DNA from 2 places in the Variovorax sp. EBFNA2 genome. Region 1 is predicted to be linked to the other one. Evidence: riboswitches for the same ligand, from Rfam matches in the RefSeq annotation. Region 1 holds a riboswitch; the other holds the start of a gene.
What was found. A riboswitch is a leader RNA that binds a small molecule or an ion and turns the genes downstream of it on or off. The one in region 1 is predicted to bind S-adenosylhomocysteine.

Region 1 (9,011 bases):
GCGCGGCGGCAAAGATCAGCTTCTGAATATCAACTCCCGTGGCCGGTCACGCCGGTGGGCCGGCCGACCGGCAGGTTCAAAGGTTCGGCGCCAGCAGGCGCTCGAGCTCCGATTCGCTCGTGCGGCGCCGCGCAGCCTGGTCCTGCAACTGGTCGTGCCCGATCTTGCCGACGTTGAAGTACGTCGCATCGGGATGCCCGAGGTAGAAGCCGCTCACGCTGGCGGCGGGCATCATAGCGAGGCTCTCCGTCAGGGTCATGCCAATGTCCGCGCAGTTCAGAAGGTCGAACATCGGGCCCTTCACGCTGTGGTCGGGGCAGGCCGGGTAGCCGGGCGCGGGGCGGATGCCGCGGTACTTCTCGGCAATCATGTCGTCGTTGCTCAGGCCTTCGCCGGGCGCGTAGCCCCACAGGTCGGTGCGCACGCGGTGGTGCATGGCCTCGGCAAAGGCCTCGGCCAGCCGGTCGGCCAGCGCCTTGAGCATGATGGCCGAGTAGTCGTCGAGGTCGTCCATGAAGAACTTCTCTTTCTTCTCGACGCCCAGGCCGGCCGTGACGGCGAACACGCCGACGTAGTCCTTCACACCGCTGTCCTTCGGTGCGACGAAGTCGGCCAGGCAGCGGCTCGGGCGCATCACGCCGTCGATCATCTGTTTCTCGGTCTGCTGGCGCATGCCGTACCAGGTGAGCGCAACCTCGCTGCGCGTCTCGTCGGTGTACAGCTCGATGTCGTCGTCGTTCACGGTGTTGGCGGGCCAGAAGCCGACCACGCCGCTGGCGCTGAGCCAGCGCCCTTCGATGAGGCGCTTGAGCATGCGCTGGCCGTCGGCGTACACGCGCACGGCCTCGGTGCCGACGACTTCGTCTTTCAGGATGGCGGGGAACGGGCCGGCCAGGTCCCAGGTCTGGAAGAACGGGCCCCAGTCGATGTACCTGGCCAGCTCGGTGAGGTCGAAGTTCTTGAACAGGCGCCGGCCGATGAACTTGGGCACGGGCGGCGTGTAGCTCGACCAGTCGACCGGTGTCTTGTTGGCGCGCGCCTTGGCCAGCGGCCACATCGGCACCTGCTTCTTGTTGGCGTGCTGCGTGCGCACCTTGGCGTAGTCGGCGTTGATCTCGTCGATGTACGCGGTGGCCTGGTCGGAGAGCAGGCTCTGCGCCACGCTCACGCTGCGCGAGGCGTCGGGCACGTAGACCACGGGGCCTTCGTAGTGCGGCGCAATCTTGACGGCGGTGTGCACGCGGCTGGTGGTGGCGCCGCCGATGAGCAGCGGGATCTTCTTGATGCGGAAGTGGTCGTCCTTCTGCATCTCGCCGGCCACGTACTGCATCTCTTCGAGGCTCGGCGTGATGAGGCCCGACAGGCCCACGATGTCCGCGCCCTCGACCTTCGCCCTGGCCAGGATTTCGTGGCACGGGACCATCACGCCCATGTTCACGACTTCGAAGTTGTTGCACTGGAGCACGACCGTGACGATGTTCTTGCCGATGTCGTGCACGTCGCCCTTCACGGTGGCGATGATGATCTTGCCCTTGGTGCGCACGTCGCGGCCCGCGGCCTCGTCCTGGCGCTTTTCTTCCTCGATGTACGGGATGAGGTGGGCCACGGCCGACTTCATCACGCGCGCCGACTTCACCACCTGCGGCAGGAACATCTTGCCCTGGCCGAACAGGTCGCCCACGATGTTCATGCCGTCCATGAGCGGACCTTCGATCACGTGCAGCGGACGCCCGCCCTTGGCGAGGATCTGCTGGTAGGCCTCTTCGGTGTCCTGGACGATGAAGTCGGTGATGCCGTGCACCATCGCGTGCGACAGGCGCTGGTTGACGTGCACGGGGTGCTCCGGCGTGCCGCGCCATTCGAGGCGCTTGCTCTCGTCCTTGGCACCGCTCTTGGCGGTCTCGGCCACTTCGACCAGGCGCTCGCCGGCGTCGGGGCGGCGGTTGAGCACCACGTCTTCGACGCGCTCGCGCAGCGCGGGCTCCAGGTCGTCGTACACGCCGACCATGCCGGCGTTGACGATGCCCATGTCCATGCCCGCCTGGATGGCGTGGTACAGGAACACGGTGTGGATCGCTTCGCGCATCGGGTCGTTGCCGCGGAAGCTGAAGCTCACGTTGCTCACGCCGCCCGACACCTTGGCGCCCGGCAGGTTCTCTTTGATCCAGCGCACGGCGTTGATGAAGTCGACGGCGTAGTTGTCGTGCTCCTCGATGCCGGTGGCAATGGCGAAGATGTTCGGGTCGAAGATGATGTCTTCGGGCGGAAAGCCCACCTCGTCGACCAGCACGCGGTAGGCGCGCTCGCAGATCTCGATCTTGCGTGCGTAGGTGTCGGCCTGGCCCTTCTCGTCGAAGGCCATGACCACGGCGGCGGCGCCGTAGCGCTTGACCAGCTTGGCCTCGTGCTTGAACTTGTCGACGCCCTCCTTCATGGAGATGGAGTTGACGATGCCCTTGCCCTGGATGCAGCGCAGGCCGGCCTCGATGACCTCCCACTTGGAGCTGTCGACCATCACAGGCACGCGCGCGATGTCGGGCTCGCTGGCAATGAGGTTCAGGAAGCGGACCATCGCGGCCTTGCTGTCCAGCATGGCCTCGTCCATGTTGATGTCGATCACCTGCGCGCCGTTCTCGACCTGCTGGCGCGCGACGGCCAGGGCGTCCTCGAACTGGCCGTTGAGGATCATCCGCGCGAAGGCCTTGGAGCCGGTGACGTTGGTGCGCTCGCCGATGTTGACGAACAGCGTCCCTGCGCCGATGGCGACCGGCTCGAGGCCGGACAGCTTCATGGGAGGGGGAGCGACGGGAGCGGAAACGGATGCGGGAATCTGGGACATGGCCTCACCTGCGGAAGAGTCGAACAGGCGAGCGTCGTTGTCGCCCCAAGCCTGACGATTCGCCTCTGTGGCGAACCGCTGCAACGCTCCTTGGGAAGTCGCGCATTTTAGGTCGATTCGATGGCGCCCTGGGAAAACCCCAGTTTTCATTCCTGCATGTGTCAACAGAATGCGCCCACCATTTCCGAACGAACGTTCGTGTTTTTAACCAGACGTAAGGGAGAGCGCCAGATGGTCAGGAAGTCGATTGCCCGGTTGCAGCGTGCAGCCACCCCGATGCGCGCCGTGGCCCTGAGCTGCGGTCTCCTGGCCGCCGCGGCCCTCACGGTTCACACGCCACCGGCCCGTGCCGCGGCCAGCGACACCGCGACGCGCGTCGAGGCCTTCGTGACCTCCGACACCGCGAAGACCCGCTACCCGATCGTGCTGGTCCACGGCCTGCTGGGCTTCGACAACCTGCTGGGCGTCGACTACTTCTACGACATCCCCGGCCAGCTGGCCGGCGCGGGCGCCAGGGTGTACGTGGCGCAGGTGTCGGGCACCAACACCTCCGAGATCCGCGGCGAGCAGCTGCTGCAGGAGCTCAAGACCATCCGCGCGCTCGAGCAGAACCCCACGCTCAAGTTCAACCTCATCGGCCATTCGCAGGGCTCGCCCACGGTGCGCTACGTCGCGGCGGTGGCGCCCGACATGGTGGCGTCGGTCACCTCGGTGGGCGGCGCCAACGGCGGCTCGAAGGTGGCCGACCTGCTCGCCAAACTGCCCGAAGGCGGCATCGCCCAGACGCTGGTGGTGAAGGCCATCGGCCTGCTGACGGGAATGATCGGTTTTCTCTCGGGCAAGGACCCGAGCCAGCTGCCCGAAGTGCCGCTGAACGCGCTGGCCTCGCTCACCACGGCAGGCGGCGCGGCCTTCGACGCCAAGTTTCCGCAGGGGCGCCCCGCCGCGGGCTCGTCGTGCGACGTGAAGAGCGGTGCGGCCGTGGCCAACGGCGTGCGCTACTACTCGTGGTCGGGCGTGTCGACCAGCTTCAACCTGTTCGACCCGAGCGACACGGCGCTGTCGACGCTGGGCGGCCTGTTCTTCTTCGGCGAGGCCAACGACGGCCTGCTCGCGGTCTGCACCACGCGACTGGGCACGCACCTGGGCGACTACCGCCAGAACCACCTCGACGAGGTGAACCAGGCCTTCGGCAACACCTACGGCAGCCAGTTCCCGTACTACGAGAAGAAGCCGCCGGCGCTGTTCAGGGAACAGGCCGCGCGACTCAAGAGCGCGGGGCTCTGAGGACGCTGCGCATGCGCGGTGTGGCGTTGACCCTCGGCGCGGTCGCGCTGGTGGCCGTGGGGACCGGATGGCTGGCGCTCGGACCGGAGGCAGTCGATGCGCCCCGGGCCGCCGCGCCCGCAGCGGCGACCGTGACCGCCGCGCCGCCACCGGCGCCGCGCCCGCCCTCCACCGCGGCGGCCCCCGACGCGCTCCTCACCCGCGACCTCATCACCCTCTTCGACCAAGTGCTCGCCGAAGCGCAGGCCGACAGCAAGGCCACGCTCATGGCCCGCGCGCCCGCCCTGCTCGCCAAGCACCTGCGCGAAGACTGGCGCGTGCGCGCGCTGGGCCTGCTGGAGCGCTACGTCGACATGCAGGAAGCCCTGCGCACGCTGCAGCCGCCCGCGCCCGGCGACCCGGCCTTCCTGCGCCGCAGCCTGGAGGCGCGCGAGGCGGTGCGCCGCCAGTTCTTCGCGCCCGAGGAAATCGAAGGCCTGTTCGGCGACCAGATCCGGCAGGACCAGTTCATGGCCGAGAAGATGGAACTGCTGTCCAACCCCGACCTCACGCCCGAGCAGCGCGCCGCGGCGCTGGCGCAGAGCGAGCAGGCCTGGCTGTCGCCCGCGCAGCGCGAGGTGCGCAAGGACGCGGTGGCCCACCTCGACGTGATGCGCCAGACCGAGGCGCTGCAGGCGCGCGGCGCCAGCCCCCAGGAGCGCTTTGCCGCGCGCAGCGAGGCCTACGGCTACGAGGTGGCGCGCGGCCTGGCCACGCTCGACCAGGAAACCCAGGAGTGGAACGCCCGGCTCGACCGCTACGCCAACGCGCCCGAGGCCGAGCGGGCCCAGCTGCGCGAGACGCTCTTCAACGAGAACGAGCGCCTGCGCCTGAGCGGTGCCCTGGCGATGCGCTCGTCCGCTGCGCCCAAGCCGGCGAGATGAATCCGCTAAGTAAGCGCAGGCTTACGCAGGCTGTGCTTCGCCCATGGCCGAGGCCGGCAGGCCGAACACCCGGTCGAAGGCCCAGTTGAAGACGAAGGTGTAGACCAGGAAAAACACCACCAGGCCCAGGTCCATCACCAGCGCCTGCCAGAGCGACACGCCCAGGCCCCAGGCCAGCATCGGCACCAGGAAGGCGATCAGGCCGCCCTCGAAGCCGATCGCGTGCGCGATGCGGCGCTTCAGGCTGCGCCCGCGCACCGCCTGGCGCGACTCCCAGCGCTCGAACAGGGCGTTGAACGTCAGGTTCCAGATCACCGCGATGACCGAGGCGCCCACGGCCAGCAGCCCTGAGTGGCCGAGCCCCGCGTCCGACATCAGGGCCAGGCCGGCGCTGGCCGCCACGATGGCGATGCCCTCGTAGAGGGAGATGTAAACGATCCGACGCTGAATGCCCTGCATGAATTTCTCTGTGTGGTTGACTGCGATGGGTGGACTTTATTTGTGATTTGCTGATATAAAAAGTTAACTTGTTTCAGTTTTATTGATAGATCAGACAGATCGGGGCGCCATGGCTTTCTCCAGCGACAACGTCGAGGTCTTCCTGGCTGTGATCGACCACGGCTCGTTTTCGGCCGCCGCGCGGGCGCTGCGCAAGGTGCCGTCGGCCGTGAGCATGGCCATCGCCAACCTCGAGGCCGAGCTGGCGCTGCCGCTGTTCGACCGCAGCGGCCGCGAGCCGCAGCCCACCGCCGCCGCGCGCTCGCTTGAGCCTCAGGCCCGGCTGCTCGCGGCCCAGTTGCGGCAGTTGCAGGTGCAGGCGCTGGCGCTCACGCAGGGGCTGGAAGACCGGCTCACGCTGGCCATTGCGCCCGAGCTGCTGGCCGCGCCCTGGAGCGGGCCCCTGGCCGCGCTGGCCGACGACTACCCGCTGCTGCAGGTCGAGGTGCTGGCCGCGCCGCAGGCCGATGCGCTGGCGCTGCTGCACAGCGGCCGGGCGCAGCTTGCGCTGGTGTTCGAGCGGCCCAGCCTCGACGGCCGCGAAGGCTTCCAGGAAGTCGGCAGCGACACCATGGTGGCCGTGATGGCGCCCGACCATCCCGTGCTGCGCGCCGCGGCCGGCGAGCGCCTGCGCGAGGAACACCTCACCAACACGCGGCAGATCGTGGTCGCCGGGCGCGACCTGGGCACCAGCGACCCGCGCTTCGTGTTCGCGCGGCACGTCTGGCGCACCGACAACGCGCTGGCCGCGCTGAGCCTGATCACCGCCGGACTGGGCTGGGGCTGGCTGCCGCGCAACTTCGCGCGGCCGCATGTGGCGGCCGGCGCGCTGGTCGAGATTCCGTTCGAAAACCTCAGCAACGGGCTCGACCTGTGGGTGGACGTGGTGTGGTCGCGCGAACGGCCGCTGGGCCTGGGCGCGCAGCGCTTTGTGGCGCTGATCGCGCGAGACCGGCAGGCGGCGGCCGGCATCGCGACGCCGGCCGTGTAAGGCAGGTCAGTTCTTGCCGTGGCCGTGCCCGCCTCCACCGCCGTGCCCACCGCCCCCGCCACCCTTGCCACCACCTCCGTGTGGACGCCCTCCTCCGCCACCGCCGCCCCCACCGGGCCGGCCCCCGCCCGGATGCGGATGCGACACGCCCGGCGGTGGTCCGGGCCGGAAGCCCGGCTGCGGACGCGGCGGGCGGAAGCCAGGGTCGACGGACGGGCGGTAGCCCGGTCCACCGGGTGGACGCACACCGGGTCCGTGCGGCGGACGGACCCCAGGCCCGTGCGGCGGACGCACGCCCTGCCCCGGCGGCCAGGGCCGCGGCTGCCAGGCCGGGCGCACGGGCGGCGGCGGGCGCCAGCCTGCAATCGGTGGCGGCGGTGGCCGCTGGCCCCACCAGCGCCGGTCGCCGTACCAGGGGCGGTCGCGGTAGTAGTCGGCCCAGTAGCTGCCGATCACGAAAGTCACGATGGGCACGCCGATGACCGCGCCGTAGGTGGCCAGCGGCACGCGCTGCTGCTGATAGGCGTAGTCGAGGTTCCTCGACCAGACCCAGCCGCGCCCGCCGTCGGGCAGCACCACGTCGCACCAGCCGTAGCCGCTGGTGCAGCCGACCACGTCGACCGGCTGGCCCGGCCCGAGCCGTGCCACCAGCGGGTAGTCGCCCGAGGGCCCGGCGCGCATGTTGACCGCGCCGCGCGTGAAGGCCTGCTGCGCCGCCGCCGCGAGCGGCAGCAGCAAGACGAACGCGCCCAAGGCAGCGCGGCGCAAGAAGGATGTGACGTTCATGGGGTGGCTCCTGTGCGCGCCAGCGTAGGCGCGGGGCGCGGAGCCGTCAATCAGCCGAAGGCGCGCGCGGCGCCTGGCGTCATGCAGCTTCTTTGTAGAAGCCGTTCGTGTTCAGCAGGCGGCCCTTGGCAGGCGCCACCGCCGCGCCGATCGCCGCGATGTGGTCCGGCGTGGTGCCGCAGCAGCCGCCCACGATGTTCACCAGCCCCTCGGCCGCGAACTCGTGCAGCAGGCGCGAGGTGACGTCGGGCGTCTCGTCGAAGCCGGTGTCGCTCATCGGGTTGGGCAGGCCGGCGTTCGGATAGCAGCTGATGAAAGTGTCGCCCGCCACGCGCGCCAGCTCCTGGATGTAGGGGCGCATCAGCGTCGCGCCCAGCGCGCAGTTCAGGCCGATGGCCAGCGGCTGCGCATGGCGCACGCTGTGCCAGAAGGCGGTGACGGTCTGGCCGCTGAGGATGCGGCCCGAGGCGTCGGTCACCGTGCCGCTGATGATCAGCGGCAGGCGGTGCCCGCTGTTGTCGAAGTACTCGTCCACCGCGAACAGCGCGGCCTTGGCGTTGAGCGTGTCGAAGATCGTCTCGACCAGGATCACGTCGGCGCCGCCTTCGACCAGCGCTTCGGTCTGCTCGTAGTACGCGGCGCGCAGCGATTCGAAATCGACATTGCGTGCGCCCGGGTCGTTCACGTCGGGGCTGATGCTCGCCGTCTTGGGTGTCGGGCCGAGGGCGCCGGCCACGAAGCGCGGCTTGTCGGGCGTGCTGTATTTGTCGCAGGCCGCGCGCGCCAGCTTGGCCGACTCGAGGTTCATCTCGCGCGCCAGGTGGGCCATCTTGTAGTCCTCCTGCGCGATGGTGGTGGCGCCGAAGGTGTTGGTCTCGATGAGGTCGGCGCCGGCCGCGAGGTAGGCCTCGTGGATGTCGGTGATGACGTCGGGCCGCGTGAGCGACAGCAGCTCGTTGTTGCCCTTCACGTCGCGCTCGAAGTCCTTGAAGCGCTCGCCGCGGTACTGTTCTTCGGTGAGCTTGAAGCGCTGGATCATCGTGCCCATCGCGCCGTCGAGGATGGCAATGCGTTGGGCGAGGATGCCAGGCAGGGCCTGGCCGCGGGTGTAGATGACGGGCTTCATAACCGCCGATTGTAGAAACCGGGGACCGGCCCTGATGCCCGTCAGCCCTTTCGCTGACCCTCGACGAAGGCCAGCACCGCTTCGAGCATCCGGCGCACGTGCGGCTTCACGCCCGCGGCCACGTCGGGCAGGTAGTCGAAGGGCAGCGCTTCCTGCATGTAGCTCGACTGCGTCATCTCCAGCTGCACCGCGTGCACGCCGCCGGCCGGGTTGCCGTACTGGCGCGTGATGTGGCCGCCCTTGAAGCGGCCGTTGAGCACGCCGGTGTAGCCGGGCGCCGATTCGGCGATGCCGCGCAGCGTGGCGGCCAGCGCGGGGTCGCAGCTCTTGCCGTCGGCGGTGCCCAGGTTCAGGTCGGGCAGCTTGCCTTCGAAGAAGCGCGGCAGCACGGAACGGATCGAGTGCGCGTCCCACAGCGCGACGGTGCCGTGCGCGACCGTGAGGCGGTCGAGCTCGGCCTGCAGCTGCTGGTGGTAGGGGCGCCAGACGGCGTCGCGGCGTTCGGCGATCTCGGCGTCGGACGGGTGCTCGCCGGTGTTCGCGTAGACCGGCGTGTCGTCG
Region 2 (9,011 bases), 950 kb from region 1:
GACGCGCTGTCGAACATGCCACCGGCTGGCGACGTGATGGACACCACCTGCCCGTTGGTCTTCTCGATCCGGCTGCCAGCGTTGAACGACACCTCATCGCCCTGGACCCGGTCCACTCGGTAGATCACCGGCGTGCGGTTGCCCGTCAACCGGTCGGTGCGCACGTATTCGAGCGCGTCACCGGCGCGCAGCGGCTCCGCCAGCGCCACGCCGACGCGACGGCGGGCGGCGCCTTCGGGTTCGTTGGCCCGTGCCGCCAGCTGCGCCTGGGCGCGGGCCGGCAATTCCGCCAGGAACTCGGCCGGCATCGCAAAATTCAGGTTGCCGCCGTCGCGGGCGGCAAAAGTGGTGATGCCCAGCAGGCGGCCGTCGCTGTCGAACAGCCCCCCGCCGGCCGACCCCGAAGCGATGACGGCCGTGGTCTGCAGCAACCGGGCCTCGCCGTCGCCGCCGCGCAGGCCCGACAGCAGGCCTTCGCTCAGCGTGTTTTCCAGCCCGCGCGGATTGCCGATGGCGTACACGCGCTGGCCCACCCGCGCACCGCCGGCGGGCGCCAGTGCCACCGGGGTGGCCGTGAAGTTGGCGACCTTGATCTGGCACAGGTCGCGCCCCGGGTCCGGGTACTCGAGCGTGGCGCCGTAGGTGACGTTGTCGCGCTTGACCACGAAATTGCTGGCCTTGGCGAGCACGTGGCAGGTGGTGACGAGGCGGCCGGGCGCGATCACCACAGCGCTGCCGGCGCGCAGCGGGCGCTCCTGCGCGTCGAAGGTGCGCACGGCCCAGACGCTGCCCGTCAGCTTGGCGAACAGGGCGTCCGGCTCCAGCGCGGCGGCGTGGCCGACCAGCAAGGCGCCCGCGGCGCACAGCCACCGTGCGGGGTTCATCCAGGTCGGCTTCACGGCTTGGGAGGCAGCAGGCCGCGCAGGTCGTCCATCGAGACGCGGGCATCGGGCGCCGCGGCGGGTGCGGGGCGCACTGGAGCGACGGCCACGGGAGGAGAAGGAGGAAGCGCAGGCAGCAGCACGACGGGCGCTGGCGCGGGCACAGGCGCTGCGGCCGTCTTCGGCGCCGGCGGGGCCGCCATCTCGGTCGTGCCGATCTTCATGCCGGTCGTCGCCTCGTCGCCGGTTTGCGCGCTGCGGTCAAAGCTGCGCACCTCGCCGAAGATCAGCTGGATCCAGCTCGGGTAGTTGAAGCCCGCCCCGGTGCCGGTGTCGATTGCCACGCCGACCAGGCCGCCGATCATCACGTTGCCGACCAGGCCCGCGTTGACGCGCGAAATCGCCTGGCCGCGGGCCGGCGGCAGGCCGGCCTGGGTGCATTCGATGCTCAGGTTCTCGCCCGATCGCCGCACCGGCAAGGTCAGGCCGGAGCGCACCACGGCATCATTGCGGTCGTTGGAGACCCGGCAGCGGGCCCCGTCGACGACCTTGCCGGCGGGCGACAGGGTCTCGAACTTCACGTTCTGGGTCGTCCCGTGGGTGACCGAGGCGCAGCCCGTCAAAATAGACAAAACACCCGCGCCGACGCACAGGCCCCAAAATCGCCATCCGGCTCCTCGCATTGCTGCCCCTCGTTGTGTTTTGTAAATCAATGTAGCGCCGCGCGAGTCTAGCGCTCCCCTTTTCACTTTTTCAGGCCTCATTCCATGTTCAGTTACCGCCACGCGTTCCATGCCGGCAACCACGCCGACGTGCTCAAGCACACGGTCCTGATTGCCACGCTCGACCACCTGCTTGAAAAAGAAGCCGCGCTGACCGTCGTCGACACCCACGCCGGCGCCGGCCTGTACCGGCTCGATGGCGACTACGCCGGCACCAGCGGCGAAGCGGCCGACGGCGTGCTGCGCTTCTTCGCCGAGCCGTCAAAAGCGGCTGAAACGCCTGCGCCCGGCGCCCCGGCCGCGAAATCGGCGGGCAAGAAAGCGGCGGCGCCCGCAGAAGACAAGCCGGTCGCCGAAGCCATTGCGCGCTACCTGAGCGTGATCCACGACTTCAACCCCAAGGGCGGCGCCCGCGTCTACCCCGGCTCGCCGTTCATCGTGCAGCACCTGCTGCGCGACCACGACAAGCTCAAGCTGTTCGAATTGCACCCGACCGATTCGCGCACGCTCGGCGCCAACATCGCGCAGCTCGAAGCCGGCCGGCAGATCGCCGTGCTGACCGAAGACGGCTTCGGCAGCGCCACCAAGTTCCTGCCGCCGCCCTCGCGCCGCGCGCTGGTGCTGATGGACCCGAGCTACGAAATGAAGACCGACTACGGCCGCGTGCTCGACTTCGCGGCCGAGGCGCTCAAGCGCTTCGCCACGGGCACCTACGCCGTCTGGTACCCGATCATTCCGCGCCCCGAGGCGCACGACCTGCCGCGCCGCCTGAAGACGATGGCGACCAAGGCCGGCAAGTCGTGGCTGCACGCCACGCTGACCGTCAAGTCGAGCAAGATCACGAAGGACGCCGCGTCGGGCGAAACGCAGCGCCCGGGCCTGCCGGCGAGCGGGATGTTCCTGATCAACCCGCCCTACACGCTGAAGGCGCAACTGGCCGAGGCGCTGCCCCAGCTGGCCGAACGCCTGGCACAAGACCGCAACGCCGCCTACTCGCTCGAGAGCGGCGGCTGAGGCCGGCCGCTCAGCGGCGCTTGCGCGGCGGCACGGCCGCCTGTTTGCGTGCAGGTGCCGGCGCACGAACGCGCGACGTCGGCGCCTCGGGCAACAGCGCGGGCTGCAGATCGCCTGCCGCCACGGCTTCGCCGCCGCAACGCATGCCCTCGCGGTCGATGACCGACAGCGCCACCTGCTTGATGCCCATGCTCGTGAGGCCGATGCGGTCGGCCGCGGCGCGGCTCAGGTCGATGATGCGGCCCGGCGTGAAGGGCCCGCGGTCGTTGACGCGCACCAGCACCTCGCTGCCATTGACCAGGCTGCGCACGCACAAGCGCGTGTTGAAGGGCAGCGTCTTGTGGGCCGCCGTCATGGCGCCCATGTCGAAGCGCTCGCCGTTGGCGGTCTTGCGCTGGTGGAACTGGATGCCGTACCACGAGGCCCCGCCGCGCTCGAAGATCTCGCGCGGCTCATCGCCGGGCACGCCGTCGTCCAGCGCCTCGCCGGTGCCCGACACCGCGAGGTCGTAGCGCACCGACGGCACGGCCGAGCGCGGCGCCGCACCGGGCGGCACGGCCAGGCCGCGGCCCAGCGGCAGCAGCCGCTTGTCGGACGCCGCCGGCGTGGCGGCGGTGTCCGCATCCTTGTCCTGCGTGGCAGGCGGCATGGTGCAACCTGCGAGCACGCAGGAGACCGCGACGGCGACCGCGCGCAGCCCTCTCAATCCAGGCGCTCCAGGATGGCCAGCGTGGCCGCCGACTGGTTCATCGTGTAGAAGTGGATCGCGGGTGCACCGCCCTCTTGCAGGCGCGCGCACAGGTCGGTCACCACGTCCAGGCCGAAGGCCTTGATCGAGGCCGTGTCGTCGCCGAAGCCCTGCAAGCGCAGGCGAATCCAGCGCGGAATCTCGGCGCCGCAGGCGTCCGAGAAACGCATGAGCTGCGTCGAACTCGTGATGGGCATGATGCCCGGCACGATCGGCGTGTCGAGCCCCAGCTTGCGCGCGTCGTCGACGAAGCGGAAGTAGGCCTCGGGGCTGAAGAAATACTGGGTGATGGCCGAATCGGCCCCCGCCTTCATCTTGGTGGCGAAGGCCTGCAGGTCGGCTTCGGGCGAGCGCGCCTGCGGGTGGATCTCGGGGTAGCAGGCCACCTCGATGTGAAAGTCGCGGCCGGTCTCTTCGCGGATGAAGGCGACGAGGTCGCTCGCGTACTGGAACTCGCCACCGATGCCGTAGCCGCTGGGCAGGTCGCCGCGCAGCGCGACGAGCCGCTTCACGCCCATGGCCTTCAGCTCGGCCAGCTGCTCGCGCACAGTGGCGCGCGTGGCGCCGATGCACGAGAAGTGGCTGGCAGCGTCCACGCCCTCGGCCAGGATCTCCTGCACCGCACCGAAAGTGCCCTGGTGCGTGGAGCCGCCCGCGCCGTAGGTGACCGAGCAGAACTGCGGCTTGCGCACATACAGCTGCTGGCGCACGGCGCGCAGCTTGACCGCGCCTTCGGGCGTCTTGGTCGGGAAGAATTCGAAACTCAGCGGAAGGCGCACCTGCGTCTCCTTAGGAACCGTCGCCGGCCTTGGCAGCACGAACGGCGTGAATGAAAAACTCGCGGTTGCCGTCGCCCCCGGCGATCGGGCTGTCGAACCAGCGCAGCACCTTCAGATCGAGCGCCGCGCAGGCGTCGTGCAGGCGCTTCTCGACCACCGCGTACATCGCCTCGTCGCGCACGATGCCGCCCTTGCCGACCTGGCCGGGCTGCAGTTCGAACTGCGGCTTGACCAGCATCAGCAACTGGCCGTCGTCGGCCAGGAACTGCACCACGGCCGGCATCACCAGCGTGAGCGAGATGAACGACAGGTCGCCGACGATGAGGTCGAAGCGCGGTTCGGGCGGGGCCTCGACCACTTCGGCGACCTCGCCCACTTCGGCGTCTTCGTCCTCGTCATCGCCCTCGTCCACCTGCAGATCGGCCGGCGACAACGCCCGCGCATTGACGCCTTCGATGGCGACCACGCGTTCGTCTTCGCGCATGCGCGGATGCAGCTGCCCGTGGCCCACATCGATGCCCACCACCTTGGCGGCACCATGCTGCAGCAGGCAATCGGTGAAGCCACCGGTCGACTGGCCGACGTCCAGGCAGAGCCTGCCCGTCGGGTCCACGCCGCTGACCTTCAGCGCGCCTTCGAGCTTGAGGCCGCCGCGCGACACATAACGTGCCTCGGCCGCGTCGGCGAGTTCGAGCTCGGCCGACTCGGGCACCTCGTCCTTGTTCTTGACGACAGTGCGCCACGCGTCGCTCGTGCCCGCGTCACGCCAGCGCATGCCGCCGGCGATGAGCCGGACGGCTTGCGAACGCGAGGCGGCCATGCCGCGTTCTACCAACAGTTGATCAGCGCGCATGGACGCTTAGTAGCGGTACGTGTCCGGCTTGTACGGGCCGTTCTTGCTCACGCCGATGTAGGCGGCCTGGGCGTCGGTCAGCTCGGTGAGCATGGCGCCGACCTTCTTCAGGTGCAGGCGCGCGACCTTCTCGTCCAGGTGCTTGGGCAGCACGTAGACCTTGCCCACCTGGTAGGCGTCGGGCTTGGTGAACAGCTCGATCTGGGCGATGGTCTGGTTCGCGAACGACGACGACATCACGAAGCTCGGGTGGCCCGTGCCGCAGCCCAGGTTCACGAGGCGGCCCTTGGCCAGCAGGATGATCTTCTTGCCATCGGGGAAGGTGATGTGATCGACCTGCGGCTTGATCTCTTCCCACTCGTACTTCTCGATCGACGCGACGTCGATCTCGTTGTCGAAGTGGCCGATGTTGCAGACGATGGCCTGGTCCTTCATCTTGACCATGGTGTCGTGCGTGATGACGTCCTTGTTGCCGGTGGTGGTCACGAAGATGTCGGCCTTGTCGGCGGCGTACTCCATGGTCACGACCTTGTAGCCTTCCATCGCGGCCTGCAGGGCGTTGATCGGGTCGATTTCGGTGACCCACACTTGTGCCGACAGTGCGCGCAGCGCCTGGGCCGAGCCCTTGCCCACGTCGCCGTAGCCGGCCACGCAAGCCACCTTGCCGGCGATCATCACGTCGGTCGCGCGCTTGATGCCGTCGACCAGCGATTCGCGGCAGCCGTACAGGTTGTCGAACTTGCTCTTGGTGACCGAGTCGTTCACGTTGATGGCGCGGAACAGCAGCGTGCCCTTGGCGCTCATCTCGTTCAGGCGGTGCACGCCGGTGGTCGTCTCTTCGGTCACGCCGATGATCTCGGCCGACTTGCGGGTGTACCAGGTGTCGTCCACGGCCAGCTTGGCCTTGATGGCGGCGTAAAGAATGCGTTCTTCTTCGCTGGTCGGGTTGGCGAGCACGCCCAGATCCTTCTCGGCGCGCTGGCCCAGGTGCATGAGCAGCGTAGCGTCGCCGCCGTCGTCCAGGATCATGTTCGGGCCTTCGCCCTTCGAACCCTTGGGGCCGAAGTCGAAGATGGCGTGGGTGTAGTCCCAGTAGTCCTTCAGCGACTCGCCCTTGATGGCGAACACCGGCGTGCCGGCGGCGGCGATGGCCGCGGCGGCGTGGTCCTGCGTCGAGAAGATGTTGCACGAGGCCCAGCGCACTTCGGCGCCCAGGGCTTGCAGCGTCTCGACGAGCACGGCCGTCTGGATGGTCATGTGCAGCGAGCCCGTGATGCGCGCGCCCTTGAGGGCCTGGCCCTTCGAGAACTCTTCACGGATGGCCATGAGGCCGGGCATCTCGGTTTCGGCGATCTTGATTTCCTTGCGGCCCCAGGCGGCAAGGGACAGGTCGGCAATCGCCTGGTCGGCGGTCGAGACGGGGGTGGGCTTGAGTACAGCGCTCATGAGAACTCCAAAACTGGTTTGAAAGATGCCACTGCGTACGGGGAAGAAAAACTCACCGCGAGAACAGCGGGTGAGCGTGGTTGCGATGTGGTCCGAGCCTCACGCCTGACGGCGCTGCAACGCTCCTCGGAGCGCCGGATTGTAGTCGCGGCCGCCGCACCCGCCAATCGACCGGGGCATCCCACATCACGGAAAGCACGGGTGCTGCGGCGTCGCACGGGCCACCCCGGGAAACTCCGCAGGCAAATCCGCGCTTCGACCGCCCTCGGCCGCGCCGACGCGGCGTATCGTGGCGGCGGGCCCCGGCCGCCCGGCCGCTGCCTGCATCCACCCGTTCGATTGTTTTCATCACCCGACACAGGAGATTCCGCACCATGGCCACTGCCAAGAAAGCCGCCGCGAAAAAAACCACCGCCAGCAGCGCCGGCGCGAAGCAGGCGGCGCCGTCCGCCGCGGACATGCTCGACCCGATGAAGAACCTCAAGGGCATGGCCGAGCGCCTGCAGAACCTGGACCTGACCGGCAGCGCCGGCAAGCTGCTCGACAGCGGCCGCAAGGACCTGCAGGCGCTGATGCAGGCTAACGAGAAGTCCTACCAGGGCCTGCAGTCCGTGGTGCAGCGACAGACCGAGATGATCAAGAGCGCCATCGCCGAATGGCAGACCGCCGCCAAGGCGATGCCCGGCAAGGACCCGAAGGAAAACCTGGCCAAGCTCGACGAGCTGGGCCGCCAGTCGTTCCAGCGCGCCGTCGACGACATCAAGGAGCTGGCCACCCTGGCCGCCAAGTCGCAGGCCGATGCCTTCGACGTGGTGCGCCAGCGCATCCAGTCCAACGTGGACGAGGTCACGAAGCTGCTGCAGCGCAAGTAACGCAACGAAGACCGCCGTCCGCATGACCGCTGTCCCACCCCGCACCGAACGGCGCACCCGCGCCAACGGCATCGACCTGGCCTGGGACAGCTTCGGCGACCCCGAGGCGCCGCCGCTGCTGCTGGTCATGGGCCTCGGCGCCCAGATGGTCGCCTGGGACGACGCGTTCTGCGCTGGCCTGGCGCAGGCCGGCGGGCACCACGTGATCCGCTTCGACAACCGCGACATCGGCCACTCCACCCACCTGCCGCACGCCGGCGTGCCCGACATCCAGGCGCTGATGCTGCAGGCCATGGCCGGCCGGCCGCTGCAGGTGCCCTACACGCTGCGCGACATGGCCGACGACTGCGCCGGCCTGCTCGACGCGCTGGGCATCGCGCGCGCCCACATCGTGGGTGCGTCGATGGGCGGCGCCATCGGGCAGGAGATGGCCATCCATCACCCGGGGCGGATGCGCTCGCTCACCAGCATCATGTCGAGCACGGGCGACCCGGCCCTGCCGCCGCCCACGCCCGAGGCGCTGGCGGTGCTGTTCGCGCCCACCCCGACGAGCTTCGAGGCCTACCTGCCGCACCACGCCAAGCTGTGGCGCGTGCTGCGCGGGCCCGACGCCTTTCCGCTCGACGAGGCACGCGATGCCGGGCGCGCGCAGCTCGCTTTTTTGCGCGGCCTCAACCCGGGCGGCGTGGCGCGGCAGCTGGCGGCGGTGTTCGCGTCGGGCAACCGCAAGCCGGCATTGCGTGCGGTGCAGGTGCCCACGCTGGTGATCCACGGCGACGTCGATCCGCTGGTGCCCGTGGCCTGCGGCATCGACGTGGCCGAGGCCATTCCCGGCGCGAAGCTGCTGCGCATTCCACGCATGGGCCACGCACTGCCGATCGCGATGTGGCCGCAGATCACCGAGGCCATTGCCGCGCACACCGCACGAGCAGCGCGACGCGACGATCACTGAAGAAAAAAAGAGACAACGACCAACCCAGACGGAGGTGTTTCGATGAGCCAGTTTCCGTCCCTCGATCCCATGGCGATGTGGCGTGAGCTCACGGCCCAGTGGGAGAAAAGCACCAACGAATTCGCCAACGAAACCATGGCGTCGGACCCGTTCCGACAAGGCATGCATGGCGGCATGAACGCCTCGCTCACCGCGCAGAAGGCGCTGGGCGACCTGATGGCGCGCTACCTCACGCTGCTGAACCTGCCGACACGCGGCGACCTGCAGGCGCTGGGCGAACAGCTGCACCGCATCGACGACCACTTGGCGGGCATCCGCCGCGCGCTGGAAGGCGGGGCCGGACCTGCTGCGCGGACAGCGCGGACCGCCGATGCCGCCACCGCGTCGCCCCGGCCACGTCGCACCAGGCAGCCGCCCGCGGCGGCGCCGATCCCACCTGTCAAAGCCGCCGCCCCAAAGAAACGCCCCACCGGAAAGCGCCGCCCATGAGCGCGCTGCCCGACATCCGCGGCGAGATCGAGCGCACCATCCAGCGCAACATCAAGGGGCTCGACTTCCTCACCTCGACCGCGCCCGCCGTCGGCCTCACGCCCAAGGACGAGATCCACCGACGCGGCACGCTGAGCCTGTACCACTACCGCCCGATGGTCGACGAGATCTACCGCGTGCCGGTGCTCATGGTGATGGCCACCACCAACCGCGCCTACATCTTCGACCTCGCGCCGGGCCAGAGCATGGTCGAGT

Region 2: linked by a shared signal. The riboswitch ahead of ahcY (adenosylhomocysteinase) and the one ahead of metH (methionine synthase) in region 1 are both predicted to bind S-adenosylhomocysteine.

The regions. Positions count from the first base shown of each region.
Region 1 is NZ_CP138496.1:230,037-239,047, reverse strand. It holds gene metH (methionine synthase) at 77-2,791, opposite strand; S-adenosyl-L-homocysteine riboswitch at 2,862-2,937, opposite strand; gene RZE79_RS01130 (triacylglycerol lipase) at 3,071-4,126, shown strand; gene RZE79_RS01125 (lipase secretion chaperone) at 4,138-5,049, shown strand; gene RZE79_RS01120 (PACE efflux transporter) at 5,071-5,508, opposite strand; gene RZE79_RS01115 (LysR family transcriptional regulator) at 5,618-6,538, shown strand; gene RZE79_RS01110 (SH3 domain-containing protein) at 6,545-7,324, opposite strand; gene RZE79_RS01105 (homocysteine S-methyltransferase family protein) at 7,404-8,450, opposite strand; gene hutG (N-formylglutamate deformylase) at 8,492-9,011, opposite strand, start outside.
Region 2 is NZ_CP138496.1:5,743,553-5,752,563, forward strand. It holds gene RZE79_RS27010 (serine protease) at 1-899, opposite strand, end outside; gene RZE79_RS27015 (hypothetical protein) at 896-1,462, opposite strand; gene RZE79_RS27020 (23S rRNA (adenine(2030)-N(6))-methyltransferase RlmJ) at 1,649-2,617, shown strand; gene RZE79_RS27025 (septal ring lytic transglycosylase RlpA family protein) at 2,628-3,266, opposite strand; gene metF (methylenetetrahydrofolate reductase [NAD(P)H]) at 3,320-4,144, opposite strand; gene RZE79_RS27035 (TlyA family RNA methyltransferase) at 4,155-4,997, opposite strand; gene ahcY (adenosylhomocysteinase) at 5,004-6,443, opposite strand; S-adenosyl-L-homocysteine riboswitch at 6,509-6,577, opposite strand; gene phaP (TIGR01841 family phasin) at 6,818-7,315, shown strand; gene RZE79_RS27050 (alpha/beta hydrolase) at 7,338-8,267, shown strand; gene RZE79_RS27055 (hypothetical protein) at 8,310-8,756, shown strand; gene RZE79_RS27060 (alpha/beta fold hydrolase) at 8,753-9,011, shown strand, end outside.